2 regions of the Bradyrhizobium sp. I1.14.4 genome follow, and region 2 is predicted to be linked to the other one. Evidence: predicted binding sites of a transcription regulator. Region 2 holds the regulator's gene; the other holds the start of a gene.
The links. Region 2 encodes HrcA, which represses chaperone genes, less so after heat shock. Its sites were predicted from a motif close to GTTAGCACTCNCNNNNNGNGAGTGCTAAC; they were not measured.
Positions count from the first base shown of each region.

Region 1: ABIB78_RS13855 (co-chaperone GroES) is a predicted target of HrcA. The motif match lies at 8,037-8,065, and genes of this name have one in related genera.

Region 1 is NZ_JBNDLA010000005.1:342,650-357,354, reverse strand. Features, by position in the region: gene ABIB78_RS13895 (ATP phosphoribosyltransferase regulatory subunit) at 1-960, shown strand, start outside; gene hisG (ATP phosphoribosyltransferase) at 957-1,934, shown strand; gene ABIB78_RS13885 (glycosyltransferase family 2 protein) at 2,074-3,120, shown strand; gene ABIB78_RS13880 (ChbG/HpnK family deacetylase) at 3,117-3,962, shown strand; gene ABIB78_RS13875 (DUF2076 domain-containing protein) at 4,092-4,907, shown strand; gene ABIB78_RS13870 (L,D-transpeptidase) at 5,116-5,922, opposite strand; gene ABIB78_RS13865 (protein phosphatase CheZ) at 6,230-7,006, shown strand; gene ABIB78_RS13860 (hypothetical protein) at 7,322-7,840, opposite strand; gene ABIB78_RS13855 (co-chaperone GroES) at 8,160-8,456, shown strand; gene groL (chaperonin GroEL) at 8,647-10,293, shown strand; gene ABIB78_RS13845 (hypothetical protein) at 11,011-11,265, opposite strand; gene ABIB78_RS13840 (antibiotic biosynthesis monooxygenase family protein) at 11,282-11,650, opposite strand; gene ABIB78_RS13835 (MarR family winged helix-turn-helix transcriptional regulator) at 11,747-12,223, shown strand; gene ABIB78_RS13830 (hypothetical protein) at 12,356-13,555, shown strand; gene ABIB78_RS13825 (hypothetical protein) at 13,564-13,761, opposite strand; gene ABIB78_RS13820 (ester cyclase) at 14,010-14,474, shown strand; gene ABIB78_RS13815 (PaaI family thioesterase) at 14,558-14,705, opposite strand, start outside.
Region 2 is NZ_JBNDLA010000021.1:61,259-75,963, reverse strand. Features, by position in the region: gene ABIB78_RS30015 (DNA polymerase) at 1-260, shown strand, start outside; partial or broken gene ABIB78_RS30010 (magnesium chelatase domain-containing protein) at 807-1,451, opposite strand; gene ABIB78_RS30005 (MBL fold metallo-hydrolase) at 1,558-2,529, opposite strand; gene gshB (glutathione synthase) at 2,730-3,677, opposite strand; gene ABIB78_RS29995 (YraN family protein) at 3,708-4,091, opposite strand; gene rsmI (16S rRNA (cytidine(1402)-2'-O)-methyltransferase) at 4,078-5,031, opposite strand; gene ABIB78_RS29985 (penicillin-binding protein activator) at 5,252-6,466, shown strand; gene hemW (radical SAM family heme chaperone HemW) at 6,558-7,730, opposite strand; gene rdgB (RdgB/HAM1 family non-canonical purine NTP pyrophosphatase) at 7,717-8,352, opposite strand; gene rph (ribonuclease PH) at 8,364-9,077, opposite strand; gene hrcA (heat-inducible transcriptional repressor HrcA) at 9,249-10,337, shown strand; gene grpE (nucleotide exchange factor GrpE) at 10,491-11,096, shown strand; gene ABIB78_RS29955 (VOC family protein) at 11,142-11,567, opposite strand; gene ABIB78_RS29950 (helix-turn-helix domain-containing protein) at 11,636-12,490, opposite strand; gene pncA (bifunctional nicotinamidase/pyrazinamidase) at 12,514-13,224, opposite strand; gene ABIB78_RS29940 (hypothetical protein) at 13,310-14,245, opposite strand.

The DNA.
Region 1 (14,705 bases), on a different contig from region 2:
CCGGATCTCACGATTCCGGTGGCGCGCGACTACCTCGCCTCTACCCGCGCCGGCCAGCCGGCCGGCTTCAGCTATCTCGGCCCCGTGTTCCGCCATCGCGGCGGTGCGCCCAGCCAGTTCCTGCAGGCCGGCATCGAATCCTTCGGGCGGCGGGACCGCGCCGCGGCCGACGCCGAGATGCTGGCGCTGGCGCTGGAGGCGACCACGGCATTTGGGTTGAAGGACGTCGAGATCCGCACCGGCGACGTCGCGCTGTTCAACGCGCTGATCGATGCGCTCGAGCTCTACCCGGTGTGGCGGCGCCGGCTGATCAAGGATTTCAACCGCAAGGTTTCGCTGACCGACGACATCGAGCAATTGACGCTGGCGACTGCGCCGGGCCGCAACGAATATGAGGGCGTGCTCGCCGCGCTGGCCGGCTCCGACCGCAAGGCGGCGCTGGCGCTGGTCACCGATCTGATGTCGATCGCCGGCACCACCAATGTCGGCGGACGCACGGTCGCCGAGATCGCCGACCGCTTCCTCGAGCAATCGACGCTGAAGGGCGGCGCGCTGCCGCGCGACGCGGTCGCCACCATCAAGCGCTTCCTTTCAATCACCGGCGATCCCGACGACGCGGTCGCGCAACTGCGCGCGCTTGCCTCCGACGCCAAGCTCAATCTTGCCGCCGCGATCGACCAGTTCGAGAGCCGGGTCGGCTTCATGGCCGCGCGCGGCATCGACCTCCGAAAGACACGGTTCTCGACGGCGTTCGGCCGCGGCCTCGACTACTACACCGGCTTCGAGTTCGAGCTGCACGCCAGTGGCAACGGCGCCGAGCCGCTGATCGCGGGCGGCCGCTACGACGGGCTGATGACGCAGCTCGGATCAGTCAATCCGATCCCCGCGGTCGGCTTCTCGGTCTGGATCGAGGCGATGACCCGGCATGGCAAGGCCGGTGCCGACGGAGGCGTCCAATGAGCACGCCCTTCGTCGTCGCCGTTCCCTCCAAGGGGCGCCTGCAGGAAAACGCGGAAAGCTTCTTCGCCCGCGCCGGGCTGACCTTGTCGAAGGCCGGCGGTGCGCGCGACTATCGCGGCATCATCGCAGGCGTCGACAATGTCGAGATCGCCTATCTCTCGGCGAGCGAGATCGCGGCCAATCTGGCGCGCGGTTCCGTGCATCTCGGCGTCACCGGCGAGGATCTGGTGCGCGAGAGCATTCCGGATGCCGACAAGCGCGTGCTGATGATCGAAGGCCTCGGCTTCGGCTTTGCCAATGTCGTGGTCGCGGTGCCGCAGGCCTGGATCGACGTCCGCACCATGGCCGATCTCGACGACGTCGCCTCCGGCTTCCGCGAGCAGCACAATCACCGCATGCGGGTCGCGACCAAATACATCAATCTGACGCGCGGCTTCTTTGCGAAGCACGGCGTCGGCGACTACCGTATCGTCGAGAGCGCCGGCGCCACCGAAGGCGCACCCGCGGCCGGCGCCGCCGAACTGATCGTCGACATCACGACCACAGGGGCAACGCTCGCCGCCAACGGGCTCAAGGTGCTGGACGACGGCGTGATGCTGCGCAGCCAGGCCAATCTCGTTGCGTCGCGGGATGCCGACTGGTCGACCGGCGCCCGCGAGGCCGCGCGCGTCATCCTCGACCACATCGCCGCGCGCGCCCGCGCCAGCAAGTATCGCGAGGTCCGCACCCGCTTTGCCGGCTGCAACGATGCGCTGCTGTCCGAGGCGCATAACCGCTTCGGCGTGGTCGCCCCGTTCGGCGGCCCGACCTCGTCGGGCATGCTTACGCTGCACTGCCCACCGGGCAAGCTTTACGCGCTCGGCAGCTTCCTGCGCGAACATGGTGCCGAAACCGTGTCGGTGGTGTCGCTGGACTATGTGTTCGACCGCGAGAACCCGCTGTTCGGCAGGCTCGAGGCGTTCCTGCGACAATGAGCGGGCGGCGCCGTTCATGTTGGCGACAGCTACCCCGCGGTACCATATTGTGTTCATGCTCTGTCGTTTTGACGCGTTTTCTTCACGCGAACCGGAACCGTACTTCGCTGGAAAACGCTCTAGTTCTGGAATCTGACCGATGATGCTGGGCTCTGACGTTTCCAGCCTGACCACAACCGCCAAGACCGCCGCCGCGCAGGGTCTGTCGATCGTCGTGCCCGTCTACAACGAGGCCGCGGGGCTTGTGGCGCTGCACGAGCGGCTGATCGGCCTCGCGAAGACGCTGCGCGCCCGTTACGGGCTCGACTGCGAAGTGATCTATGTCGACGACGGCAGCGCCGACAACACGCTGGCGATCGCCCGCGGCCTTCCCGCCGACACCATGGACCTGCAGGTGGTGTCGCTGTCGCGCAATTTCGGCAAGGAGGCTGCGCTGATGGCCGGCCTCGACCACGCCCGCCGCGGCGCCGTGCTGTTCATGGATGGCGACGGCCAGCATCCGCCTGATCTGGTGGAGCAGCTGGTCGCACACTGGATCAATGACGGCTACGACGTGGTCTACACGGCGAAGGCGCATCGCGACAACGAATCGGCGTTGCGGCGGCTTGCCGTGCGCGGCTTCTACGCGCTGATCAACTGGGGCGCGCGGCAGCAGATCCCCGAGGATGCCGGCGACTTCCGCCTGCTGTCGCCGCGTGCGGCCGCGGCCTTGCGGCAATTGCCGGAGCGCAACCGCTTCTTCAAGGGCCTCGCCAGCTGGATCGGCTTCAGGCAGATCCGCGTCGACTACGAGCCGGCGCCGCGCGCGCATGGCGTCACCACCTTCAACGCCGGCCGGCTGATCGGCCTGTCGATCGAGGGCCTGACCTCGTTCTCGGTGGCGCCGCTGCGCTTTGCCAGCCTGCTCGGCGCGCTGCTCGCCGGCGCGGCCTTCCTGTTCGGTCTCTCGATCCTGTGGGAAGTGCTGACCACCGGCAAGCAGGTCCCCGGCTATCCGTCGCTGATGATCGGCGTGATGACGATCGGCGGCGTGCAGCTGATCATGATCGGCATCGTCGGCGAATATATCGGCAAGATCCTCTCCGAGCTGAAGGCGCGGCCGATCTACTTCGTTGCCGAGCACACCGAGAAGCACGCCGACGGCGGCGCGGCGCAAAGCGCCACCGAGCGGACCGCCGCCGAATGAACGGTTCGACGCCGCGCCGCCGGATCTGGCTGTGTGCTGACGACTACGGCTTGAGCGACGGCGTCAATCGCGCGATCCGCGATCTGATCGAGCGCGGCCGCCTCAATGCAACGTCGGTGATGGTGGTGACGCCGGCGATCGGCCGCGAGGCTGCCGCCGCGCTCATGGCCTCGGCGGCGAAAAGCCCGCGCTGCGCGATCGGGCTGCATGTGACACTGACCGCGCCGTTCCGGCCGCTGACGATGCATTTCCGCCCGCTCGACGGCGACATGTTCCTGCCCTTCCCAAGGCTGTTGCGCGCCGGGCTGATGCATCGGCTCGACGCCGAGCTGATCCATGCCGAGGTGCTGGCGCAGCTCGACGCCTTCCACGACCTGTTCGGCCGCGCGCCCGATTTCGTCGACGGCCATCAGCACGCACAGCTGTTCCCGCAGGTGCGTGACGGGTTCCTGCGCGCCGTGAAGGAGCGCGCGCCGAACGCCTGGGTGCGGCAGTGCGGACGCGAAGGCCCGCTCGTGCGCCAGCTGGCGGCGCCGAAGGAGCTGGTGCTGAACGTGCTCAGCACGCAATTCCGGATCAAGGCTCAGCGATCAGGCTTGCGCTTCAACCCGGCCTTTGCCGGCGCCTATGATTTCGCGCGCAGCAGCGAATTCGCGGCGCTGATGCAGGGCTTCCTCGACAGCATGCCGGAGGACGGGCTCGTGATGTGCCATCCCGGTTTCGTCGATGAAACACTGAAGAACCTCGACCCGCTGACGACGCCGCGCGAGACCGAACATGCCTATCTCGCAGGCGAGGACTTCTCCGCGCTGCTGGCCCTGAATAAAGTTACACTGGCCTGACAAGGTCCACGAAAACCCTCCGGTCGTATTGTCGCATACATAAATTTAATCCTGGCCCCCACTCCTTGCGCCACAAACCCCGTCCTACATGAGCCGCGCGCCGATTCGATCGACGCGATGGAGAACGCCATGACACCGCAAGAACGCCAACTGATCGACGATCTCTTCGACCGGCTCGCCAAGCTGGAGAATGCCCCGCGCGACGGCGAGGCCATGTCCGCGATCATGCAGGGCCTGCGCAGCGCGCCCAATGCGGTCTACGCGCTGGTGCAAACCGCGCTGGTGCAGGACGAGGCGCTGAAGCGCGCCCATGATCGGATCCAGGAGCTCGAGGCCGCGGTCGGCCAGCAGCAGGGCGGCCAGCAGCAAGGCGGCGGCTTCCTCGATTCGATGCGCGACGCGATCTTCGGACAGGGGCAGCAGCCGCACGGCTCGGTGCCGCCGGTGCGCGCGCCCGATATTGCCGGCGGCCGCCCGGTCTGGAACTCGGGCCAGGCGATGCAACAGGCAGGCGGCTATGGCCAGCCGCCGCAGCAATACGGTCAACCTTATGGCGGCCCGCAGCCCCCGGCCTTCGGCGGCGGCGCTCCCGGCAGCGGTGGCGGCTCGTTCCTCGGCACCGCGGCTGCGGCCGCGGCCGGCGTGGTCGGCGGCGGGCTCCTGCTCTCCAGCATCCGCGGCATGATGGGCGGCGGCAGCCACCAGTCGCTCGCCGATGCCGGCAATCTCGGCGGCGGCTCGCGTCCCTGGGGCGGCGACCAGTCGTCCAGCGATCTCGCGCGTGACGCCGGGATCAACGATGTCGGCTCGTCCAGCCGCGACAATGACAGCGGCTCGCGCTCCGGCGCATTCGATCAGGCGCAGGCCGACCGGGACAGTGACGATGATCAAGACGCCGACGACTTCGACGACAACGGCGGCGACGACAACAGCGATTACGCGTAAACGCGATCGCTGAAACGACAACGGCCGCTCCAATCGAGCGGCCGTTTTGATTCCGTCGTCCCGGCGAAAGCCGGAACCCATAACCACAACCGTGCGAGATTTGATACGGCCGGGGCTACAGCTTCTCTCGGTAACAACCGCCTGTGGTTATGGATCCCGGCTTTCGCCGGGACGACACCATCTTTGGGGCAGCTGCTTCAAAACCACCTCACATCACCACGACCTTGGCGCCGACATTGACGCGGCCGTAGAGGTCGATCACGTCCTCGTTGCGCATCCGGATGCAGCCGGACGAGACGTTGGTGCCGATCGTCCAGGGCTCGTTGGAGCCGTGGATGCGATAGAGCGAAGAGCCGAGATACATCGCGCGGGCGCCGAGCGGATTCTCCGGGCCGCCTTCCATGTGCCGCGGCAGATCGGGACGGCGTGCCAGCATTTCCGGCGGCGGCGTCCAGGCCGGCCACTCCTTCTTCGCCGAGATTGTCTTGACGCCGGCCCAGGTGAAGCCGGGCCGGCCGACACCGATGCCGTAGCGCAGCGCCCGGCCTTCGCCCTGCACCAGATAGAGGAATTTGTTCGGCGTATCGACGACGATGGTGCCGGCGCCTTCCTTGCCCTGATAGTCGACCAGCTGCTTTTCATATCTGGGATCGAACGGACGCTGGGTCGGATCGACCGCCGCCTCTTCCTGCTGGCGGATCATCTGCTGCTGCGGATCCATCGGCGGCAACTGGCGATTGCCGTAATAGCCGGGCTGCTGCTGATACATCGGCCGCGGCGAATAACCCTGCGACGATGGCGCATCGCCGAACAGGAATTCGATGAAGCCGCCGCCCATGTTGGAGCGCTGCGGCTGCACATAGGCGGTGCGCATCGGCGGCTGCGGTGCGCCCTGGTTGGCGTAGATCACGTTGGGCTCGGACGGAGCCGACGCGTCGATCGCCATGGCGGGATGGGGAATTGCAATAAGCGAAGAGGCGCCGGCGAGCAGCGCAAGCGTGGTTTTCCTGAACATCGACGTACTCTGTACTGGTTTCGTCGTGACTTGTTTCGCGAGGGCGCAGACGGCGCCGTTGCACGTGGTCAATAAGCAATGAAAACCGCATCGGTTTGGTAAACGGATCGGCCGTTTGGATTCACCACGTCGGCAATGGCGTGCGGTTTTGTCGGGTAGCGTTTATTTTGCATGAACGCCGCGGCAACATGGTTAATCAGCGGTGTCGCGACGCTCGCGCGCTGTCCGCGCAAACTGTTCCGCGTGAACCTGACGTTAAATCCGCTCCGCCTAGAACGGACTGCAGTGAAGGGGCGGGAATGAAATCATGTCAGTGAAGCGTAAGCGTTTTCGTGTCGAGCAGGCGATGGACGAGATTGTGATGCTGGAGCCGGAAGTTGCCGGCGCCGCCGATCTCGGTCCGATGCATCGCGAGATCATGGCCGAGCTTCGCTCGATCCGCGCCCAGATGGCCGCGGCGCCTGCGCAGCGTACCGGCGACAGCGTCGATGCCGCCGTCGCCCGCGAGGTCGCTGAAACGCACGCACTGCTCGAGACCTACCGCGCCCAGGTCGAACAGTGCGAGAAGCTCAAGGTCGAGCTCGACCTGATCCACGACGCGATCAGCCGCACCAAGCGCGAGATCGCCGTGCTGCACGGCAAGAGCTTCAACGGCGAGGAGATGGCCAAGGTCAATGGCGAGCTCGGCGCCGTGGTCGGCGGCACCGAGCAGGCCACCCAGCAGATCCTCGAAGCGGTCGAGGCGATCGACCAGGCCGCGACCGCGCTGGCGAGCAACGTCACGCCCGACCAGCAGAAGCGGCTCAGCGAGGATATTCAGGAGCGCGTGGTCTCGATCTTCGAGGCCTGCAATTTCCAAGACCTCACCGGCCAGCGCATCAGCAAGGTGATGCACACGATGAAGTTCATCGAGCAGCACATCAACGAGATGATGAACATCTGGGGCGGCGTCGACGCCATCAAGACCCATGCCCCGGCGATCGTCGACAGCCGCGAGGGCGATGCCCGCCTGCTCAACGGCCCGAAGCTCGACGGCGACGCCGGCCACGCCTCGCAGGACGACATCGACGCGATGTTCAACTGAGGTCTGTGTCGGATCAAAACGAAAAAGCGCCGGCCCTTGGGGCCGGCGTTTTTGTTTGCCCTGTCGGCGGTCCCTCTTCCCTTCTCCCCTTGTGGGAGAAGGTGGCATAGGCGGCCTCGCAGCCGCCGTCTCCGATGCTTCGCATCGGTTATGGCGCCGGATGAGGGGTCTCTCTGCGAACTCGGAATGAGAGGGTCACTCGCGGAGAGACACCCCTCACCCGGATCGCATCGGTCGATGCGATCCGACCTCTCCCACAAGGGGAGAGGTGCACTGCCGATGTGGCACTATCTGATGCTGAAGTGCTCCGCCCCGTCACGCCCGTGGCGCGCAGCGGACATAGACCATGTTGCCGTAACGTACGGCGGCGTCCTTGTCGACGAAGCGGGTGATCAAGACCCGACCGTCGAACGAGATGATCTCGCGGTCCTGCTCGCCGGGCGTAGGTCCTGGCGGGCCGATATAGTTCTTGCCTCCAGGGGAACCCTTCAGCCGCAGTTCCTGCGGGGTGGCCTGGTCAGCCAGATGCATGATGACGCCGCCGTTCTGGCCGGCGCCGATCACGTAAGGCTGCTTGCATTGGCCGCGCGCGGCGGCCTCGGTGCGGGCGCGGTCGGCGGGATTCTGGAACGAGGCGAGACCCCAACGGCCGACGATCTCGTCGGGGCGGATGCTCGCAGGCATCTCCGGGGCTACCCCCGGTTCGGCGGGCGCCGGCCCGGGGTTCGACGACAACGACGGCAGGCTCATGCTGCCGCACGCCCCCAACAGTGTCGTCAGCGCCGAGACAGCCGCGAACCGTGCGACCAATCGCGCGTTGAGTGACGTGATCATATGCATCCCCCGACTATGTCCCCGGCCGCACCCGTCCTGCAGCCAAGCGTAAAACTAAAGGCGGAGCAATGACGTCTGACAAAATTACGTCATCGCTACGATTTGGTTTCTGGTCCACCATCCTATATTGGCCTCACCAAGGCCTTAACCCGTTTGCTTGACAGAAACTGCGCCAAGCCATATTTCCCCGCCCACAATTAGCACTCTCGCACCACGATTGCTAACTGCGCCGGGCGTCCTGCCTGGCGCCGACCGGGCCGGCATCCAACGCCGGCCTCGATGAACCGGACCTGAAACCGAGCCTCCAAGAGGGAACGTCATGGCTAAATCCACCTTCCGCCCACTGCATGACCGCGTCGTGGTCAAGCGTATCGATGCCGAGGAGAAGTCCAAGGGCGGCATCATCATTCCCGACTCGGCCAAGGAGAAGCCGTCCCAGGGCGAGATCGTCGCCATCGGCCCGGGTGGCCGCGACGAGGCCGGCAAGCTGATCCCGATCGACCTCAAGGTCGGCGACCGCGTGCTGTTCGGCAAGTGGTCGGGCACCGAGGTCAAGCTCGACAACCAGGAGCTCCTGATCATGAAAGAGTCCGACATCATGGGCGTGCTGGCTTAATTGCCATTCAACTGCGCGGCGGCCGTACCCCGTTCGTCGTCATGCCCGGGCAGAAGCGCGAAGCGCGTCTTCGCGCTAGATGACCCGGGCATCCATCGCTCTTCGAAAGATGGATCGCCGGGTCAAGCCCGGCGATGACGAACGCGGAAGCGGCAAGCGCATTTCTCAAAGCTGACAGGAGTTCAAGACAATGGCTGCCAAGGACGTAAAATTCGCCGGAGACGCCCGCGACCGCATGCTGCGCGGTGTCGACGTGCTCGCCAATGCCGTGAAGGTGACGCTCGGCCCGAAGGGCCGCAACGTCGTGATCGAGAAGAGCTTCGGCGCCCCCCGCATCACCAAGGACGGCGTCACCGTCGCCAAGGAGATCGAGCTCGACGACAAGTTCGAGAACATGGGCGCGCAGATGCTGCGCGAGGTCGCTTCCAAGACCAACGACACCGCCGGTGACGGCACCACCACCGCGACCGTGCTGGCGCAGGCCATCGTCCGCGAGGGCGCCAAGTCGGTCGCCGCCGGCATGAACCCGATGGACCTCAAGCGCGGCATCGACACCGCGGTCGCCGCCGTGGTCAAGGACATCGAGAAGCGCGCCAAGCCGGTCGCCTCCTCCTCCGAAGTCGCCCAGATCGGCACCATCTCGGCCAATGGCGACGCCGCGATCGGCAAGATGATCGCGCAGGCGATGCAGAAGGTCGGCAATGAGGGTGTCATCACCGTCGAGGAGAACAAGTCGCTCGAGACCGAGGTCGACATCGTCGAGGGCATGAAGTTCGACCGGGGCTATCTGTCGCCCTACTTCATCACCAACGCCGAGAAGATGACCGCCGAGCTCGAGGATGCCTACATCCTGCTGCACGAGAAGAAGCTGACCGGCCTGCAGGCGATGCTGCCGGTGCTGGAAGCCGTGGTGCAGTCCGGCCGGCCGCTGCTGATCCTCGCCGAGGACGTCGAGGGCGAGGCGCTGGCGACGCTGGTCGTCAACCGCCTGCGCGGCGGGCTCAAGGTCGCCGCCGTCAAGGCGCCGGGCTTCGGCGATCGCCGCAAGGCGATGCTGGAGGACATCGCGATCCTGACCGGCGGTCAGCTGATCTCCGACGACCTCGGCATGAAGCTCGAGAACGTCACGGTCAACATGCTCGGCCGCGCCGGCAAGATCGTGATCGACAAGGAGAACACCACGATCGTCAAGGGCGCCGGCAAGAAGAAGGACATCGACGCCCGCGTTGGCCAGATCAAGGCGCAGATCGAGGAAACCACCTCGGACTACGACCGTGAGAAGCTGCAGGAGCGCCTTGCCAAGCTCGCCGGCGGCGTTGCCGTGATCAAGGTCGGCGGCGCGACCGAGGTCGAGGTCAAGGAGAAGAAGGACCGTGTCGAGGACGCGCTGAACGCGACCCGCGCCGCGGTGCAGGAAGGAATCGTGCCGGGCGGCGGCGTCGCGCTGCTGCGCGCCAAGAAGGCGGTCGGCCGTCTCACCAACCCCAATGCCGACGTCCAGGCCGGCATCAACATCGTGCTCAAGGCGCTCGAAGCTCCGGTCCGCCAGATCTCGGAGAACGCCGGTGTCGAGGGCTCGATCGTGGTCGGCAGGATCCTCGAGAACAAGTCGGAGACCTTCGGCTTCGACGCCCAGACCGAGGACTATGTCGACATGGTCGACAAGGGCATCATCGACCCCGCCAAGGTGGTGCGCACCGCGCTGCAGGACGCCTCCTCCGTGGCCGGCCTGCTGGTGACCACCGAGGCGATGGTCGCCGAACTGCCGAAGGACGCGGCGCCGGCGATGCCGGGCGGCGGCGGCATGGGTGGAATGGGCGGCATGGGCGGCTTCTAAGCCCCGTCGGCACATCCGCATCGAGATCGAAGGCCGCCTCCGGGCGGCCTTCTTTTTTGTGGGCCGCGGGATTCCTCAACAGACATTCGGGTCGGCCTTTGGTTCAGGAACATGCGCGGCGGCCTTCTGTCCGTATCCATCCGAGGCTGGCATCCAAGTCTGGCGATCCAAGTCTGGCGACCCAAGTCTGAGCCGCCCGAACTTCGCGCAGGAACCTTGCCCTGCCTGGGATGTTGGAAAGCAATGCAATAACTCAGGAGGAAACTCTTATGAGAACTCTGTTATTGGCTGGTGTGCTGGCGGTTGCTGGTTTCGCTATCGCCACGCCGATCTCCATTGCGCCCGCGTCAGCTCAAGTTGCCGTTGATACTCCGCTCGGCGGCGTGAGAGTGGGCCCGGAGCCCCGTTACTACCGGGACTATGATCGACCCGCTTATCGCGCCTACGGATATGATCGCGGATATCGCGGATGCCGCACCGTCACGATCGAGCGTGACGACGGTTCGGTCCGCAGGGTCCGTCGTTGCGACTAGTAGTACCGGACTGGAAGATCGATCCTGGGGCTCGCAACAGCGTCGAGCCGGCTCTCGCAACCAAGGAATTGGAAGCCATTCACTGAGGCCGCTTCAGTTGGCGGCCTTTTTCATTTCACGAATGTCGCCTGTTGGCGCTTTTCAGACCTCATCCAGTGGTCTGCGGATGTCTGCTCACCAGGGTCTATCGGACGAGCTCGATGTCGTTCCCATCGACATCTTGCTTGATGTCGGTTTGCGAGAGCAAAACGAAGCAATCCATTTTTTCCGCTTGCGGCGCGATGGATTGCTTCGCTTCGCTCGCAATGACATGGATAGAGCAGTGCACAATATCTCCGTCATCCTGAGGAATGATGAGATCAGGTTGAGCTGGAAACGGCAACGGAGGTCCACCTCTCCCCGCTGGAGAGAGCTGAACCGAATCCGTGGCCGAACCCATTTCGATCCATCGTCACTCAAGCAACGCAAATACCGGGCACCGCCACCTTCTGGAACAGATGCGGGGACGCCACCGCCGAGGCCGGATAGGCCGAAAGCTTGGCCCTGAACTCGGGGTTCATGAAGGCGGCACGGAAGGCGGCGGTCGATTCCCACATGGCGTAATTCAGGTAGGCCGGGCTGTCGCCGACTGCGCGGTGCAACTGCGTCGAGATGAAGCCGGGCTGCCTCTTCATGATGGCGGCGTCGTCCTGCCAAGCCTTCAGGAAGGTCTCCTCGTCGGCCTTGTCGAGTGTGAAGACGTTGACGAGCACGACGTTGGTGGCATCGACCGCGAGCTGGCGGTCGATCGGGAATGCGGGGTCCAGGGGACGCATCTGCGGCATGGTTGGCTCCATTAATATGGTGCTATGATGTCATTCCGTTACGATGGATACATAGAATATTGACATCATGATGTCAATATCAACTTATGGTGACAAATGCCGCAGACCAAGCGAACGCCGGCGGGCGAAGCCCTGAGCAACCTGATTCTCGATCTGTTCCGGCTCAACAGCCTGCTGTTCACCGCCGGCGACCGGATGGTGGCGGGACTCGGCCTGACCAGCGCCCGCTGGCAGATCCTCGGCGCGATCGTCACCGCCGAACGCCCGCAACCGGTTGCGTGGCTGGCGCGCGATCTCGGCGCTGCCAGACAGAACGTGCAGCGGATCGTCAACGACCTGCAACGGGACGGGCTCGTTACCTTCGAGACCAACCCGCACCACCGCCGCGCCCAGCTCGTTGTGCTGACCGACAAGGGACAGCACGCCTTTGACGCGGCCATGCGTCTGCAGCTGCCCTGGGTGAACGGCCTCGCCGACGGATTGTCGATCAAGGACCTCGAATCCACCAGCCGCGTCGTGAGTACGCTGCGCGGCAGGCTGGAGAATGGCGAGGAACCCGACGAACGTGCATGACCCTGGATCACGCCGGAGCCGTTCCGATCGAATCGTACCGCCGCCGCCGTTAGGTGGCCTTCTTTTTTGGCCAATGACATAGAGGTTTGCTAGTTACGACGGAACCGATTCTGCCCTTCGAGGACTTATCGTATGCGCGCGCTCCCGCTCCTGCTGCTCGGTCTTGCCGTCGCCTCGACGCCTGCTCTCGCCCAGATGAAGCTGCAATCGAAGGCGGCACCAGGTGGCGGCCCCGAGACACGCTATTTCACCGCGATCGATGGCCTGATGGACGGCAATGCCGACGTCGTGCTGAAGGAAACCCGCCAGGGCAAGACCGTGACCGCGGCGGTGCTCGACGTCTGCTATCCCGCCGACAAGACCTCCGACCGCAAGGACCGCTTCGTCGCCAATCTCGCCGTGAACGGCCAGACGCTCTCCGGCACTGCCCAGAGCGTCGCCGACAAGCAGCCGATCACCGTCAAGCTGAACCGCAAGCAGACCGGCGACAGCTTTGAGTTCCGCGGCCAGATCACGATCGGCCAGACCGTGACCGAGGTCGCCTCGACGGACAATTCCGATCTCAGCGAGAAGGAATTCCAGGACAACCAGGCCACCGAGGACGGCATCACGCCGCAGCCGAAGGACTTCACCGACGTCTCGCCGGAATCGATCGGCGTGCGGGTCAAGCTCGATGCGGCGGCGGATTTCCTCAAGAGCCTGAAGGGCGAGCCGGTCGAGATCGGCACCAGCAGTCTCGCGGTGACCTGCGATGCGATGCGCTCCGGCGAGCAAACCATCAACCTCACCGTCGATCCCGAGCGCGCCAGCACACTGCTCGCCAAGGCGAAATCAGCGCCCGGCGTGACAGCGGCCGGCTGGACCAGCGGCGTAGTCGAGATGGATCGCACGATCCGCTTTGCCGCCGCCGATTGGCGCGACGGCGACAAAATCAACAAGGACAAGCTCGCATCCGCGGTCGCGGGCGTGCTGGCGAAGACGCTTGTCGCAAAGCCCGCCTCCGCGACATGGAACGCCAACACCGGCAAGCTCAAGCTGGTGCTGAAGCGGCCGAGCGCCGTCTACCCTGCGCTCGGGCTCACCCAGAACTACGAGGTCACCGCCCTCGTCTCGCCCGACAAGCCCGGGAGCTCGGACAGGCTGATGCTGTGGGTCTCGAGCCCCACCGTGTCGACGTCGGACGACGGCGCCGGCGCCAAGCTCAATCTGTCCGACGATTCCAGCAGCGACGAGGAAGGCAGCGAGGCCAAGGACGACAACGGCGCGATCGACGCGTTGCTCAAGGAGCTCAAAGGCCAGCGCTGGGACGCCGACAAGTCGGTGTGGCGCTGAGGCGCGCTTCAGGCCGCGCTGCGCCTTAGCGGCACAACGTTGTCGCACACAGCCTGTGGAACGGCGTCCGGACCGGACTGAAGCATCCCGTCGCTTGTGACGACCAGTTCGGCGCTGTGCTCCGTCGTTGCACGATCAAGCAGCGCCCGTAGCTCGGAGCGAAGCCCGTCGCTACGCAGCGCGGCGATCGCATCGAAGTCACGCATGATGTTCTCCTGCGTCATCGCGAAGACGCTTTCGCGTTCGTGTTCAGCGAACCACCCGCTTCCCGATCGCACGACGACGTTCGAGAACGTGCGCTAAGCGCCATATCGACAAAGCGGAATTTCTCCTGAAGGCAGACAGCACGCCCGATCCGGAATCGGGTGGCACGACGCGCGTCTTTGAATGCCTACTGCGCACATCGAGACAGCGCCGGTCGCGATACCGGCAACGCGCAAATGGAGACGATCCGATGTCAGAGGAAAACAAGAACGTGGTAGGGCGGTGGTTCAAGGAGTTTTGGGGCAACCCCTGGAATCCGCGCATCATCGATGAGCTCGCCACGCCAGACATTGTCGTGCACTACCCGATGCACGAACCGAAGAAAGGCCGCGCCGCGGTCATGACGTTCATGACCGAGTTTCGCGAAGCGTTTCCGGATCTCAATTTCTGGGGCGTCGGCGATCTCGTCGCGGAAGGCGACCTCGTCGTTGGCCGCTGGGAAGGCGGCGGCACCCACACCGGGCCTGCATTCAGCGACTTCCGTCTCGGCTCGCTTCCGGCCGCCTCGGGCCGCAAGATGACGTTCGCCGGCACGACCGTGCTGCGCGTACGCGACGGACGGATCGCCGAAGAGCTCGGACAGGAGGACGCGCTGACCGCTATGCTGCAGCTCGGCCTCATCCGCTTGCCTGAGCCAAGTCGCTACGCCGGGTGACCGGGCGGCGAATTGCTTCCCGGCTGCGCCGGCATTGCATCCCTCGATGCAGTGCCGGCGCAGCCTCTTCACGACGCTCCGCGTCAAGCCGGGAAGATCAGGCACGTCGTCGTGCCATGGGCGAGCAGCCGGCCTTTTTCGTCTGTGACCCGGCCCTCGGCGATGCCGATGCGGCGGCCGCAATTGATCACCTGGCCCTCGGCCCTGATCGGGCCGGTGTCCGGCGTGATC
Region 2 (14,705 bases):
AGAACGGCAAGCGGACTGCCTTCAAACCGCACACAACACCTCGAACGGCTCGGATTTTTCAGATGCTGGAGAGATTGACGGAAAGGTTACCGAACCTTGAATCCGCAGCCATTCTGACCAAGTCGATGATTGGTTACGAACTTGAAGAGGCGCTGTCGGCCTCATGTCCGTTTATCGATCGGGTCCAGGCGAGTCGTTCTCTGGATGGGAATTATCGCGACAATGCAGACGAGGGCGGCGCCTCCGTAAGTTTGTATTGATCTATCCCGTACGTCACTTTTACGGACCCTCGCCAGTGACGTAACGACAGTCAATCAGGGGTCGGCAGTCCAACTGCGGTCCCAATCAGATCGTCCCGCAATACAGCGGGGCGATCTTTTTTTCGGTCTGCGATCTGATTCTTAGACCATTGCCCTGCGAATTTCTCGCAAGATAGTTTCGGCGGTGTTTCTCCTTACATCGGTCCGCTCTCTAACACTGGCCGCGAGATTGTAACCCAACTCTTTTTCGGCTGCGGACAACTCCTTTGCGGCAATTGCCTCGGCCGCCTTGAGCCCATCGATGAAGTCCTTTGAATGCGGCAACCTTATAACCTCCAGGTTGTGACCTGTCCGAGAGTATCAGCACGCGCTGGACTGATCTGACGCCCCAGTTCGGAGCGTTTCTTCGCTCGCGTCGCTTCAGTCTGAGGCTTCCGAGCGAGTCGGCATTGATAAGTGGCTTCGTTCAAACGGGGAGAGGGCGATACCAAAAGGCCACCATATAAAGACCAGGTGTCCAATCAATCCGAAATTAAAAGGACACTACATAAGCAGATGATGCCCGCCCGCGGCCGCGATCTCGAGCGCGCGTTTGGCGCTCTCCTGCCCCTTGATGTCGCGCAGGTCGAGATGCGCTTCCTCGCGCTCATGCACTTTCGGCTGCGGGCGCGACAGAACCTGCGTGCCCTTGAAGTGATTGGCGATCTGGATCAGCGAGTGAGCGGCGATGATCTGGATGTCGGGGCTGGCCCAGGCGGCTTCCGAGCCGCAGGCGGCCGGGCAGATCAATCCCTCATCGCGCGAATTGGCGCCGATCGCCGCCGGCAGCACGCCGGCCACCGGCGCGATCGAGCCGTCCAGCCCAAGCTCGCCGAGCACAGTGAAGCCGCCGAGCGCATCCGGCGGGATCGCCCCGATCGCCGCCATCAGGCCGAGCGCAATCGGCAGGTCGTAATGGCTGCCCTCCTTGGGCAGGTCGGCCGGCGCGAGGTTGACGGTGATGCGGCGGGCGGGAAGCGCAAGCCCGGAGGCGATCAGCGCCGAACGCACCCGCTCGCGCGCCTCCGACACCGCCTTGTCGGGCAGGCCGACGATCGCAAACGCCGGCAGTCCCGGCGCGACCTGGACCTGCACGTCGACCGCGCGGGCCTCGATCCCCTCGAATGCGACGGTAGAAACGCGCTGGACCATGCTGCCCCTATCTTCCGCAATCGAAGGTAGCGGAGCGGGCTTCCCAGCGCAAGAACATTAAGGGAACATCCGGGGGCGACGCGAGCCGCTCCCGGATGCGCCGCTGTTACAGCGTCATCTGCATCGGTTCCGGATAGTAGTGGAAGCCCTCGCCGGCCTTGGCGACGTGGCCGTAGCCGGGCCAGGCGAAGTGATAGGACATCACCGGCGTCTTGTTCGCGGCCAGCATCTCCAGCAGCTTGACCCGTGAGTTCGCCGCCTGCTTCGGATCGGTGTCGTAGGAGAACTCCATCCGTGGCCGCTCCAGCAGCAGCACCGCGTGATGCGAGAGGTCGCCGAGGAAGGCGAAGGATTTGCCGCCCGAACTCACCATGAAGATGGTGTGGCCCACGGTGTGGCCGGGTGCTGCGATCGCCTGCACGCCCGGCAGGAATTCCTGGCCGTCCTTGAAGAACACGATGCGGTCGCGCACCGGCAGCAGGTTTTTGCGGGCGTGCACGATGAAATCCTTCAGCCCGCCGCCCATCTTGCCTTCGTCGGTCCAGAAATCGAGATCGCTCTGCGCGATGTAGTACTGCGCATTCGGGAACAGCGGCTTGTTGTCGCCATCGACGATGCCGCCGATATGATCGATGTGCGCGTGCGACAGCACGACGGCGTCGATGTCCTCCGGCTTGATGCCGGCTTCCTTCATGCTCTTCTGCTGCCGGCCGGTGGTCTTGCCGAACAGCTGCGACGTGCCCATGCCGGTATCGAACAGGATCAGTCTGTCGCCCATGTTGACGATCGGCGAGTTCTGCTCGAGCACGACATTGTCGGGCGAGAGGAAGTTGTCGGAGAGCATCTTCTTGACCTCTTCCTTCGGCACGCCGGTGAAGGTGCCGGAGGGATCGCCGAGCGGAAGTGGGCCGTCGGACACCACGGTCACTTCGGCATCGCCGAGCGTGAAGCGATGCCAATAGGGTGTCTGCGTGCCCAGCTTCGGCGCGCGCGCCTGTGCGGTGCCGCCGAGCATGGTGCTGGCGCCGAGACCGGCACCGAGCGCGAGCAAGGATCGTCGTGAGACATTGAGCGTCATAACGTCTTCCTCCACATTTTTTATGAGATTGTCGCGTTGTTGCCCGCGCGCTGACCCGCCGCTTGACCTGACGCTTGACCTGACGCAGGCAAGAGGATGCTGCCCTCGCCCGCGCAAGCTGGCAAGAAGAATAAGGCGAACGCATGCGCCGTCGAACTCTGGCTCAAGTTCAACCTGCATGTGCGGCGCACAAGGGAGGATTATTTGGCGGCGCGCTTGGGCTCGATGGTATCCCAGATCATCGCGGCGACGTCGGGGCCATTGAGCCGCTGAATTGCGCGGATGCCGGTCGGGGAGGTGACGTTGATCTCGGTCAGGTTGCCGTCGATCACATCGATGCCGACGAACAGCAGGCCGCGTTCGCGCAGCGCCGGTCCGAGCGTGGCGCAGATTTCGCGCTCGCGATCCGAGAGCTCGGTCGCCTTGGCCGCGCCACCGCGCACCATGTTGGAGCGCAGATCGTCCGCCGCCGGCACGCGGTTGACGGCGCCGGCGAACTCGCCGTCGACCAGGATGATCCGCTTGTCGCCATGCTTCACCTCGGGGAGGAAGCGCTGGATCACCCAGGGCTCCTTGAAGGTGACCGAGAACATGTCGAACAGCGAGCCGAAATTCATGTCCTGCGGCATCACGCGGAACACGGCGGCGCCGCCATGGCCGTGCAACGGTTTCATGACGACGGCGCCATGCTGGTCGCGGAACGCGTTGATCTCGTCGAGGTCGCGCGAGATCAACGTCGGCGGCATCAGCTGCGGGAAATTCATCACGAACAGCTTTTCCGGCGCGTTGCGCACGCTGGCCGGATCGTTGACGACCAGGGTCTTCGGATGAATGCGCTCGAGGAAATGGGTCGAAGTGATGTAGGCGAGGTCGAACGGCGGGTCCTGACGCAGCAGCACGACGTCGAAGCTGTTGAGCGGCTCGCGCTTCGGTTCGCCCAGCGTGAAGTGATTGCCGACCTCATCGCGCACGGTGAGAAGCTGCAGCGGTGCCACCAGCTCCTCGCCGCGCAGCGACAGCTTGTCGGGCGTATAGTAGGAAATGCCGTGGCCGCGCTTCTGCGCCTCGAGCAGCAGCGCAAAGGTGGAATCGCCGCGGACGTTGATGCGCGCGATAGGATCCATCTGGACGGCGACGTTCAATTTCATAGGCGTGTCCCGCGAGGTCTGAGGGTAACTTCAAGTGCTTGCGTCGAATGCCGCTAACAGATGGCGCGGCAGGCTCTTCGGCGCAATCAGCACGGCGTCGAATCTGAGATCAAATTCGGCATGTTCGGGATGCGCCATCAGCCAGGCCTGGGCGGCATTGACGATGCGTTGCTGCTGGCGCGGCGTCACCGCATAGGCGGCGTCGTCGAGGCTGGCACGGGCCTTGACCTCGACGAAGGTGATCAGATTACGCCGGCGGGCCACCAGGTCGATCTCGCCATAGGGGGTGCGGAAGCGTCTTGCCAGGATACGATAGCCCTTGGCGATCAGAAGGGCTGCGGCGCGGCTTTCGGCCGAGATGCCGGTGCGGAACGCCGCGACGCGTTCGGGCGAGGCGCTGTCAGTCTTCGCCATCGTCGTCTCCGATGGTTTTTGCGAGCTCGAGGGCGCGGGCGTAGACCTCGCGGCGTGACCGGCCCGACAGTTCGACCGCGTGGGCAACCGCATCCTTGACGCTGCCGCGGGCGAGCTGCGCGCGCAAGAGATCGTCGAGCGCATCCTGGTCCATCACCCCGGCATCATCAGCCGGGGGGCCGATGATGAGCACGAACTCGCCGCGAGTCTCCAGCGCGTCCGCGCCTGCCGCAAGCTCGGCGACCGGTGCGCGCTTGACCTCCTCGTGCAGCTTGGTCAGCTCGCGGCAGATCGCGGCATCGCGCCCAGCCATGATCGCGGCGAGATCGCGCAGCGTGTCCTGCACGCGATTGCCCGATTCGAATATCACGAGCGTTGAATCGATCCGGGCGAGCTCATTGAGTCGCGTGCGGCGCGCGTGCTCCTTCGCCGGCAAAAATCCCTCGAAGAAGAACCGGTCGGTCGGCAGCGCCGCAACCGACAGCGCCGTCAGCACCGATGACGGCCCGGGAACCGCGGTGACGGCATGTCCGGCGGCGCAGACGTCGCGAACCAGCTTGAAGCCGGGATCGGAGATCAGCGGCGTGCCGGCGTCGGAAACCAGTGCGATCGCGGCGCCCTGCGCCAGCCGTTCGAGGATCTTGGGACGGGCCTGGGCCGCGTTGTGCTCGTGGTAGAGCGCGAGCTCCGCGGTGATCGCGTAACGCTCGGTCAGGCGGCGGGTTATCCGGGTGTCCTCGCAGGCGATGACGTCGACGCCCGCCAGCGTCTCCAGCGCGCGCAGGGTGATGTCGGCGAGATTTCCGATCGGGGTCGCGACCAAATGGAGCCCGGGTGCAGCCTTTGGCGCGGCCAGCTGCTGGCTGCCAATCGAAAAGGTTCTGGCCGCAGCACCTGTTGTGGCATCCGAACTGTGGAGGGAACTGGCTTTTGCGCGCATAATGCCAATCTAGAGGGATGGCAGCGCTCGCGCCACATCCGCAAAGGGCGGTGACGGAACGCTGCCCGACAGGGGAAATGGAGGCCGCGGCAAGGGCGCCGCGGGGCCATAATCCTTTTGTTTTAGTTAACTATTCGCCGACAATATGCCTGAATCCACCCGCCTCATCAGAGCTGGATGGCGTCCTGGCTGATCACGGTCGGCCAAGAGAAGAGAGACGATGGAAGGCCCGCATCACCGCAAGTCCCCGCCGTCGGGCACGACCCGGCGGACCGCGCTCGGCCTCCTCGTGGGCGCGCCGCTGCTGACGGCCTGCTCCGGCGTCCAGCAGAGCTTGAGTCAATTTTCCAGCCCGTTCGGCGGCAACCAGGAAGCCGGTCCGGCCGGCCCGCCGCAACAGCCGCAGGCGGTCGGTACCGGGCAGGTCAAGATCGGGCTGATCCTGCCGCTGTCGGCCTCTGGCAATGCCGGACTCGCCGCCCAGTCGATGCGGAACGCTGCCGAAATGGCGCTGGCGGAGTTTCAGAACCCGAACATTCAGCTCTTGATCAAGGACGATGGCGGCAGTCCGCAGGGCGCGGCGCAGGGCACCCAGCAGGCGCTGTCGGAGGGTGCCGAGATCATTCTGGGACCGCTATTCGCCGGCTCGGTGCCGGCTACCGCGCAACTGACGCGGCCGCGCGGAACCTCGGTGATCGCATTCTCCACCGATTCGAGCGTGGCCGGACGCGGCGTCTATCTCCTGAGCTTCCTGCCGGAATCCGACATCAATCGCATCGTCGACTATTCCGCGGGGATCGGAAAGCGCTCGTTCGCCGCGATGGTGCCCGACAATGCCTATGGCAATGTGGTGGAGGCCGCATTCAAGCAGGCGGTGGGCCGCAAGAACGGCCGCGTCGTCGCATTCGAGAAATACGGCGCCGGTCGCGCGACGCCGGCGCGGACCGTGGCGCAGGCGCTCGGCCAGGCCGATGCGCTGCTGATCGCCGATGACGGCGATTCGGTCGTCGCGACCGCCGATGCGCTGACCGCGGCCGGCGCCAATCTGCGCAGCATCCAGCTGCTTGGCACCGGGTTGTGGGACAATCCGCGGGTGTTCGCGAGCCCCGTCCTGCAGGGCGGCCTCTACGCCGCGCCCGATCCGTCCGGCTTCCGCAGCTTCGCCGGCCGCTATCGCGCCAAATACGGTGGCGAGCCGGTGCGCACCGCAACGCTAGCCTATGACGCCGTGGCGTTGATGGCGGCGCTTGCGCGCACCCAGGGCGCGCAGCGCTTTGCGCCGGAGACGCTGACCAATCCATCCGGCTTTGCCGGGATCGACGGCCTGTTCCGCTTTCGCTCCGACGGCACCAATGAGCGTGGTCTCGCGGTCATGAAAGTGGCGTCCGGCGGCGGCACGCCGGTCGCAGGCTCGCCGAAAAGTTTTGGCGCTTAGTTTTCGTCAGGCGGTCAAGCTGCCTTGTCGAGCGCCGGAACCCGCCAGCTACTTTGCATGGGGTTGTTTTCGATATTTTGGCAGCGCGCACCTAGGCGGCGAGGTCCGCGACGACCGCGTCGAGCACCGGGAAGCCCGACTTCGTCACCCGCAGCCGACCGTCGGCATCGACGGCGATGGCGCCTTCCTCGCGCAGCATGGCGATCCGGTGCGGATCGAGCTTGCGGCCGGAGAGTGCCGCATAGCGCTTTGGATCGATCCCCTCGGCGAGCCGCAGCCCCATCAGGAGAAATTCGTCGGCGCGTTCTTCGCTGTTGAGGCTGTCATCGGTGACGACGCCATGACCGCGCTCCTCGACGTTCAACAGCCATGCCTCGGGGCGCCGCTCGGTTGCAGTCGCGTGCCTGACGCCGTCGATGTCGAGTCGGCCATGCGCGCCGGGGCCGATGCCGGCATATTCCTCACCGCGCCAGTAGACGAGGTTGTGCTTACACTCCGCGCCTGACCGGGCGTGGTTGGAGATCTCGTAGGCCGGCAATCCCTCGCGGGCACAGACCTCCTGCGTCACGTCGTAGAGTGCGCGGGCGGTCGCTTCGTCCGGCGTCTGCAATTTGCCGGCAGCATGCAGCCCGAAGAACGGCGTGCCTTCCTCGATCGTGAGCTGATAGAGCGACAGATGCTCGGCCGCTTCCGAGATCGCCTGCTTCAATTCATTCGCCCACATCTGCGGCGTCTGGTCGGGGCGGGCGTAAATCAGATCGAACGAGTAACGGTCGAATGCTGAGCGCGCAATCGCGACCGCGTCGAGCGCCTCGCGCGCGGTGTGCAGGCGGCCCAATGCCTTCAGCGAAGCATCATCCAGCGCCTGCACGCCGAGCGACACGCGATTGACGCCGGCCACGCGATAGCCGCGAAAGCGCGTCGCCTCGACGCTGGTCGGATTGGCCTCGAGCGTAACCTCGACGTCGCGCGCCACCGACCAATGCTTGCCGATCGCATCGAGCACGGCGCCGACGGTCTGCGGCTGCATCAGTGAGGGCGTGCCGCCGCCAAGGAAGATCGAGGACACCTCGCGTCCCGGCACCCGCGCAGCGGTCGTCTCGATCTCGCGAGCGAATGCGCGCACGAAGCGCTCCTCGTCGACGGGCGCATGCCGCACGTGGCTGTTGAAATCGCAATACGGGCATTTTGACAGGCAGAACGGCCAGTGCACGTAGACGCCGAAGGCTTCTCGTTCAGCGGCTTCTCGTTCAGCGTGGCTCAAGGCAGATCTCCGCGAGCTTCACGAAGGCGCGGGCGCGATGCGACAGGCCGAGCCCGAGCGGCGGCAGGCCGTGCTTCTCGATGCTGGTCATCTCGCCGAAGGTCCGCGTATAGCCGTCGGGCAGGAACGCCGGATCGTAGCCGAAGCCGGCGGTGCCGCGCGGCGGCCAAACCAGGGTTCCATCGGCGCGGGCCTCGACTTCCTCAAGGTGATCGTCCGGCCAGGCCACGCACAGCGCAGAGACGAAATGCGCCTTGCGCTGCTCCGGCGCGGTGGCGCCGCGCTCCTGCAGCAGCCGCTCGATCCGCGTCATCGCCGCCATGAAGTCATTGCCCTCGCCGGCCCAGCGTGCCGAGTAGATCCCGGGCGCGCCGTCGAGCGCGTCGACCACGAGGCCGGAATCGTCGGCGAAGGCCGGTAGTCCCGCCGCTTTCGCCGCCGCGATCGCCTTGATCGCTGCATTGGCCCGAAAGCTGTCGCCGGTCTCCTCGGGCTCCGCCAGATCGAGCTCGCCGGCCGACACCGCCTCGACGCCGTGCGGCGCGAGCAGTTCCCGCATCTCGGCGAGCTTGCCGGGATTATGGGTGGCGATGACGAGCCTTCCGGTGATTCGGCGATGCATAACCAATCTGACTACGCCACCGCGATCTTTTGCAAGTCGACCAGACGCGCGACACCTTTGCGCGCCAGTGCCATCAGCGCCAGGAATTCGCCTTCCGAGAACGGCGTCTTCTCCGCGGTGCCCTGCACCTCGATGATCCGGCCGTCGCCGGTCATGACGAAATTGGCATCGGTCTCGGCTTCGGAGTCCTCGGCGTAATCGAGATCGAGCACCGGCGTGCCCTGGTAGATGCCGCAGGAAATCGCCGCCACATTATCGCGCAACACGTTGGTCTTCAGCATGTTGCGGGTCTTCATCCAGTTGATGCAGTCGGCCAGTGCCACCCAGGCACCGGTGATCGAGGCGGTGCGGGTGCCGCCGTCGGCCTGGATGACGTCGCAATCAACCGTGATCTGGCGCTCGCCGAGGGCCTCGAGATCGACGGCCGCGCGCAGCGAGCGGCCGATCAGCCGCTGGATCTCGACGGTCCGGCCGCCCTGCTTGCCGGCGGAGGCCTCGCGGCGGGTGCGTTCCAGGGTGGCGCGCGGCAGCATGCCGTATTCGGCTGTGACCCAGCCACGGCCCTGGCCCTTCAGCCACGGCGGCAACCGCTCTTCCAGCGTGGCGGTCACCAGCACGTGGGTGTCGCCGAATCTCACCATGCAGGAACCCTCGGCATATTTGACGACGCCGCGTTCGAGCGACACGGGACGCAGTTCATCGGGCGCACGGCGGCTTGGCCGCATGAAATCCTCCAAAAATCCGAGAGATATGGCTGGGCGTGCTTGTAGGAGGGGGAAGGGGCAGCGGCAAGAGTTTTCGGCCCCCGGTATGGTCCGGTGCCAGGGGGCCGAATGCATGCTTGTCACCGGCCTCCCGGAGCGACAGATTAGGCAGCAATTGTGAAGGACTGGAGTGTGACTCACCACGATCCGATAGGCCTGATTGCGCCGCATGCCGGGCTCGCCCAGCTCAATGAGCGTTCGCGCGACATTTTTCGTCAAATCGTCGAAAGCTATCTTGCGACCGGCGAGCCGGTCGGCTCGCGCAACATCTCGCGCCTGATCGCATTGCCGCTGTCGCCGGCCTCGGTCCGCAACGTGATGTCGGATCTCGAGCAGCTCGGCCTGATCTATGCGCCGCATACCTCCGCCGGCCGGTTGCCGACCGAACTCGGCCTGCGCTTCTTCGTCGACGCTCTGATGCAGGTCGGCGACCTCACCGAGGCCGAGCGTCAATCGATCCAGACCCAGCTTGCCGCCGTCGGCCGTGCGCAATCTGTCGAGGCGGCACTCGGCGAGGCGTTGACGCGGCTGTCGGGGCTGACCCGTGCCGCAGCAGTAGTGCTGACGCAAAAGTCGAATGCGCGGCTGAAGCACATCGAATTCGTGCGGCTGGAGCCGGAGAAGGCGCTGGTGGTGCTGGTCGGCGAAGACGGCCAGGTCGAAAACCGGGTGCTGGCGCTGCCGCCGGGCGTTCCATCCTCGGCGCTGACGGAAGCGACCAATTTCCTCAATGCGCGGATCCGTGGCCGGACGCTGGCCGAAGCGCGGCTCGAGCTTGAGACGGCATTGACGCAAAACCGCGCCGAGCTCGACCAGCTCACGCAAAAGGTCGTTGCGGCCGGCATTGCAAGCTGGTCCGGCGGCGAGAGTGAGGACCGGCAGCTGATCGTGCGCGGTCACGCCAATCTGCTCGAAGATCTGCATGCGCTCGACGATCTCGAGCGGATCAAGTCGCTGTTCGACGATCTCGAGACCAAGCGCGGCGTGATCGATCTGCTCGGCCGCGCCGAGCGCGGCGAGGGTGTGCGGATTTTCATCGGCTCGGAGAACAAGCTGTTCTCGCTGTCGGGTTCCTCGACCATCATCGCGCCATATGGCGACGCCCAGGGCCGGATCGTCGGCGTCCTCGGGGTGATCGGACCGACACGGCTGAACTATGCGCGGGTGATCCCGACCGTCGATTATGCCGCGCGGATCGTCAGCAAGATGCTGGGCGGCTGACCGGACCGGATTTCGCTTTCATTTTGCACCCAGGTCGGAGATCCCTGTTCCCGAAACCGGTATGTTGCGCTTGATTTTCGCCGCTTAAAGCACGATATCCCGGCAAGCAATCCCCAAGATTTGAACCGACGCGAGTTTTCGAGAAGGCAAGCCATGACCGATCCGAACCGGGCCAACGACAACACCGAAAATTCGGCGCCGACGGGTGAGCCCGTGGTCTCGAAGCCCTACATCATGCCTGACGATCCCGAGGCGGGATCAGCGGAGGCGCTAACCAAGGAACTCGCCGAGGCGCGCGACCGGACATTGCGCACGCTGGCCGAGATGGAAAATCTCCGTCAGCGCACCCGCCGTGAGGTCGCCGACGCCAAAACCTACGGCATCACCGGCTTCGCCCGTGACGTGCTCGACATCGCCGACAATCTGCAGCGCGCGCTCGACGCCGTGCCGGCCGAGACCAAGGAAGCAGCCGATCCCGGCCTGAAAGCGCTGATCGAAGGCGTCGAGCTGACCGAGCGCTCGCTGCTCAACACGCTGGAAAAGAATGGCGTGAAGAAGTTCGATCCGATCGGCGAGAAATTCGATCCGAACTTCCAGCAGGCGATGTTCGAGGTGCCTGACGCCTCGGTGCCGTCGGGCACCGTGGTGCAGGTGGTGCAGGCCGGCTACATGATCGGCGAGCGCATCCTGCGTCCAGCGCTGGTCGGCGTCTCCAAGGGCGGCGCCAAGGCCGCCCCAAGCGCCGACATCACGGTCTGATCGGTCCGACGCCGGTTGCGAAGGTGTGAGCTTGCTGCCGTGGCTTCACGACAGCGGCTTCTCATCAGCCTTCGGCCAATAGGTGCCGAAGCTCCAGAGATTTCCTTCCGGGTCGCGGCAGGCAAAATCACGGCTGCCATAGTCGGTCTCGCGCAGTTCCAATTCGATCTTTGCGCCCGCCGCCCTGGCCTTCGCATGCAGGGCGTCGGGATCGTCGACGGCGATGTAGATTGAATCTGTGCGTCGGCCGGTGAGATCTCCAACCAGCCCGCCATAGGCATCGTCGCGGCTCTGGCCCAGCATCAGCATCGAGGAACCATAGGCAAGCTCGGCGTGGTGGATCACGCCGCCGTCGCGGTAGACGACGTGCTCCGTGAATCCGATCACCGTCGTAAGCCAGGCGATCATCGACTCAGCATCCTTGCAGCGCAGGGTCGGATAGATGCGGGGCGGTTCGATGTCGTGCGTCATGGTAGCTCACCTCCTTGGCTGATGGCGCCACTCTGCATGAGCCCATGCGGCTCCGGCTTGAAGGTTTGTTACCAGTCCGGCAGTGCGTCGTCGGCGTGAACCAGCCGGTGGTCGGTCAGCGCCTGGCGCCGCGCCCAGGCGGTTGGCGGCTCTCCGGCGAATTCGACGAACTCGCGGGCGAGATGGGCCTGGTCGGCATAGCCGCTTTCCGCCGCAACTCCCGCCCAGCCAAGTTTGGATCCGCTTTGCGCCAGCCGGCTCGCCCGATGAAACCGCATCATGCGTGCCAGCGATTTGGGCGCGAGGCCGAACTCGGATCGAAACCGGTCGACCAGATGCTTGCGGCTCCAGCCGATTTCGTCAGCCAGTGCCGTGATGCGGGCGGCCCCGGCCGAGCGTGCCAGTCTTCGATAGGCGAACGCGACTTCGGGGGACGGCGTGTGGCCAGCGCGGCTGAGCACGAAGGCCTCGATCAGGTCGAAGCGGCGCTGCCAGCATGCCACCGCGCCGAGCTGCTCGCGCAGACGGCGGCCATCATGGCCGAGCACATCGTCGATATCGACCATGCGCCCGACCAGATCGGTCACCGCGCCGCCGAAGAAGCTGTAAGCGCCGAGCGGGGTGAAATCCACCTGCACGCAGGCGGCCTGGCCGTCGGATTCGATGTAGACCGGCCCCGCATGCAGGCCGGCGGCGAAGCTCGATTGACTATCGGCCGCACCGGGTTCGCGTGAAAGCGCGATCAGAAACGGCGAGCCGAAACTGACGATCAGTGGGACGATGAGCGGCGCAGTCTGGCGCTGCGCGAACCGGCCGGTCGCGGTCTCGCGATAACCCGTGATCCGGACGATCAGGCCCGCCATCCGTGGCGATGGCAGGCGCTGCGTGAGATCGAATGCAATCGGTGACGTGGACTCGGCCATGCGGATCTCGCGCGCGGCGGCGGTCAGGCGATATCCGACGACTGGATGCGCTTGACGCCGGCCTTGGCCATATCGGCCCAAGCCTTGGCGAGCGATCCTTGCGTGTCGATGCCGCGGCAGGCGTCTTCCACGACATAGGTTTCGAAGCCGGCCTTGCGCGCATCGAGCGCGGTCCATGCCACGCAGAAATCGGTGGCGAGCCCGGCCACGAAAACCCGCTCCACCTTGCGTGCCTTCAGATAGGCGGCGAGCCCGGTGGTGGTCTTGCCGTCGGCCTCGGTGAACGCGGAGTAGCTGTCGACGTCCTTGTGAAAACCCTTGCGGATGATCAGCTCGGCCTGCGGGATCGCGAGTTCCTTCGACAGGGAGGCGCCGTCGGTGCCCTGCACGCAGTGGTCCGGCCACAGCACCTGCTTCCCATAGGCGAGGTCGACGGTCTCGAACGGCTTCTTGCCGGAATGGGTCGAGGCAAAGGAGACGTGTCCGGGGGTGTGCCAGTCCTGTGTCATCACCACATTGGCAAAGCTCTTGGCGATCCGGTTGATCACCGGCACCACTTGCTCGCCATCCTTCACCGCAAGGCTGCCGCCGGGCAGGAAGCAGTTCTGCACGTCGATCACGAGCAGTGCGGAGCCATCGTCGGGTTTGATCGCAGCCGCCCGGAGACGCCTTGGAACCGCAGTCGCCAGCGCCAGCGTACCGAGGCCTGCAACAATCCGTCGTCGATCCAACATCGCGCCCCTCCTCGCTTTGATAACCGCGCGAGGAAGCTAGTTCCGTTCGGGGACCTGCGAAAGTCCGATTTTCGCAAGAGCCCGATCAGCCGCGCGGCTGGATGCCGTCGCGCACCGCGCGGAAGCGCGGGAAGGCCTTCTCCCAATCAGTGCGCGGCGAGCTACCGATGACGCGCATCGATGTTTGCGCGCCGAACCGCAGCCACTGCACGATGGTCACCGGGGTGTTGTCCTTGCCGCTGACGGCGTCGATCCGCGTCTCGAAGCCGGGCTGCCCGTCGATCCGGATCGGTTCGGACATGGTGATCCGCCCGTCGCGCACGCCGGGGATCGTGGTCGCGATCTGCTGGGCAAAGCGGCCGCGATCATCGGGCGTGGCTGGGGCCGAGCCGATGATGCCGAGAAGCATGAAGGGCTTGGTCTCAAGGGCCCTGTCGTCGCCGTCGGCCATCAGCAACGCGGCGCCCGGCGCCAGCATGCGAACATTCTTGAAATCGCTGAGCTCGGTGACCTTGAACGGCATCATGCCGAGCTGCTCGTCGACCGGCACCTCCTTGCGGATTTCGGCGGAGGCGAACATCTGCCGTACGGCGTCGTCGGTGTAGATCTTGCTGGCGTTCTCCGGCACCTGCACCGCGACATAGCCGGAGAAGGTCGGTCCCGGCAGGATCATGGAATAGCGCCGCACATTGATGGCGCCGTTGCGCGCGCTCTCCACGGTGTAGTAGGCAAGGCCAGCCGGCGTCTCAAGGCTCTCCGGCTTGATATTTCCGGTGCCGCCCGGGTTGGCCTTGAAGGCGCTCGCGACCTCGGTATAGGCGTCCGCTGGCAGATCGGCGATCAAGACCTTCACGCCCTGATCCTCCGTCTCGAAGCCGATGAATGACTTGGCACGGACGAGGCCCACCAGCGGTTTCATCCCGACATGTGCGCCAGGCGGAAACACCGCGTCGGCGGCAAAGCCACGACAGGTAGCAGCAATCAGCAAGGCAACCGCAACGAGAACTCGAAAAGGCGTCATGGGGGATTCTACCGGTTTTGCTGGGTGGCCGCGCAACGGGGCCGGTGCAGGGCTGGATGGCCTCTTTCAGTCGGACCGCTTTTAGCGGTTTTGATGACCCTGCAACAGGCCGCCAAATCTCCGCTCCGGGCCTGCAGGCCCGATTCCATCGGCTTTTCGCCCTGATTGGCAGGCACTTTCCAGTTTCCCGACGTTTCCGCGATCGGCCGCCAGCGGCCAAACAGCGCGCCCTCGACCCGTGCGCCGCTCTCGCATACGACGTTTGTAAGCGTTCACTCAACAGCGCTGACGTCGCGCGGCGGACGTTCGCGGTCGACGGCGGGCGTCATCATTGCCGATTTGTTAACTTGGCTCGGGGTTGAACCGGCACTGGAGCCCGGCTGACACAATCTTTCAAACGTCAGTCTTTTCAGGCCTCAACGTTGCGTCCAGTCCTTGCGGGCAGGACCCTCTCTCCTAT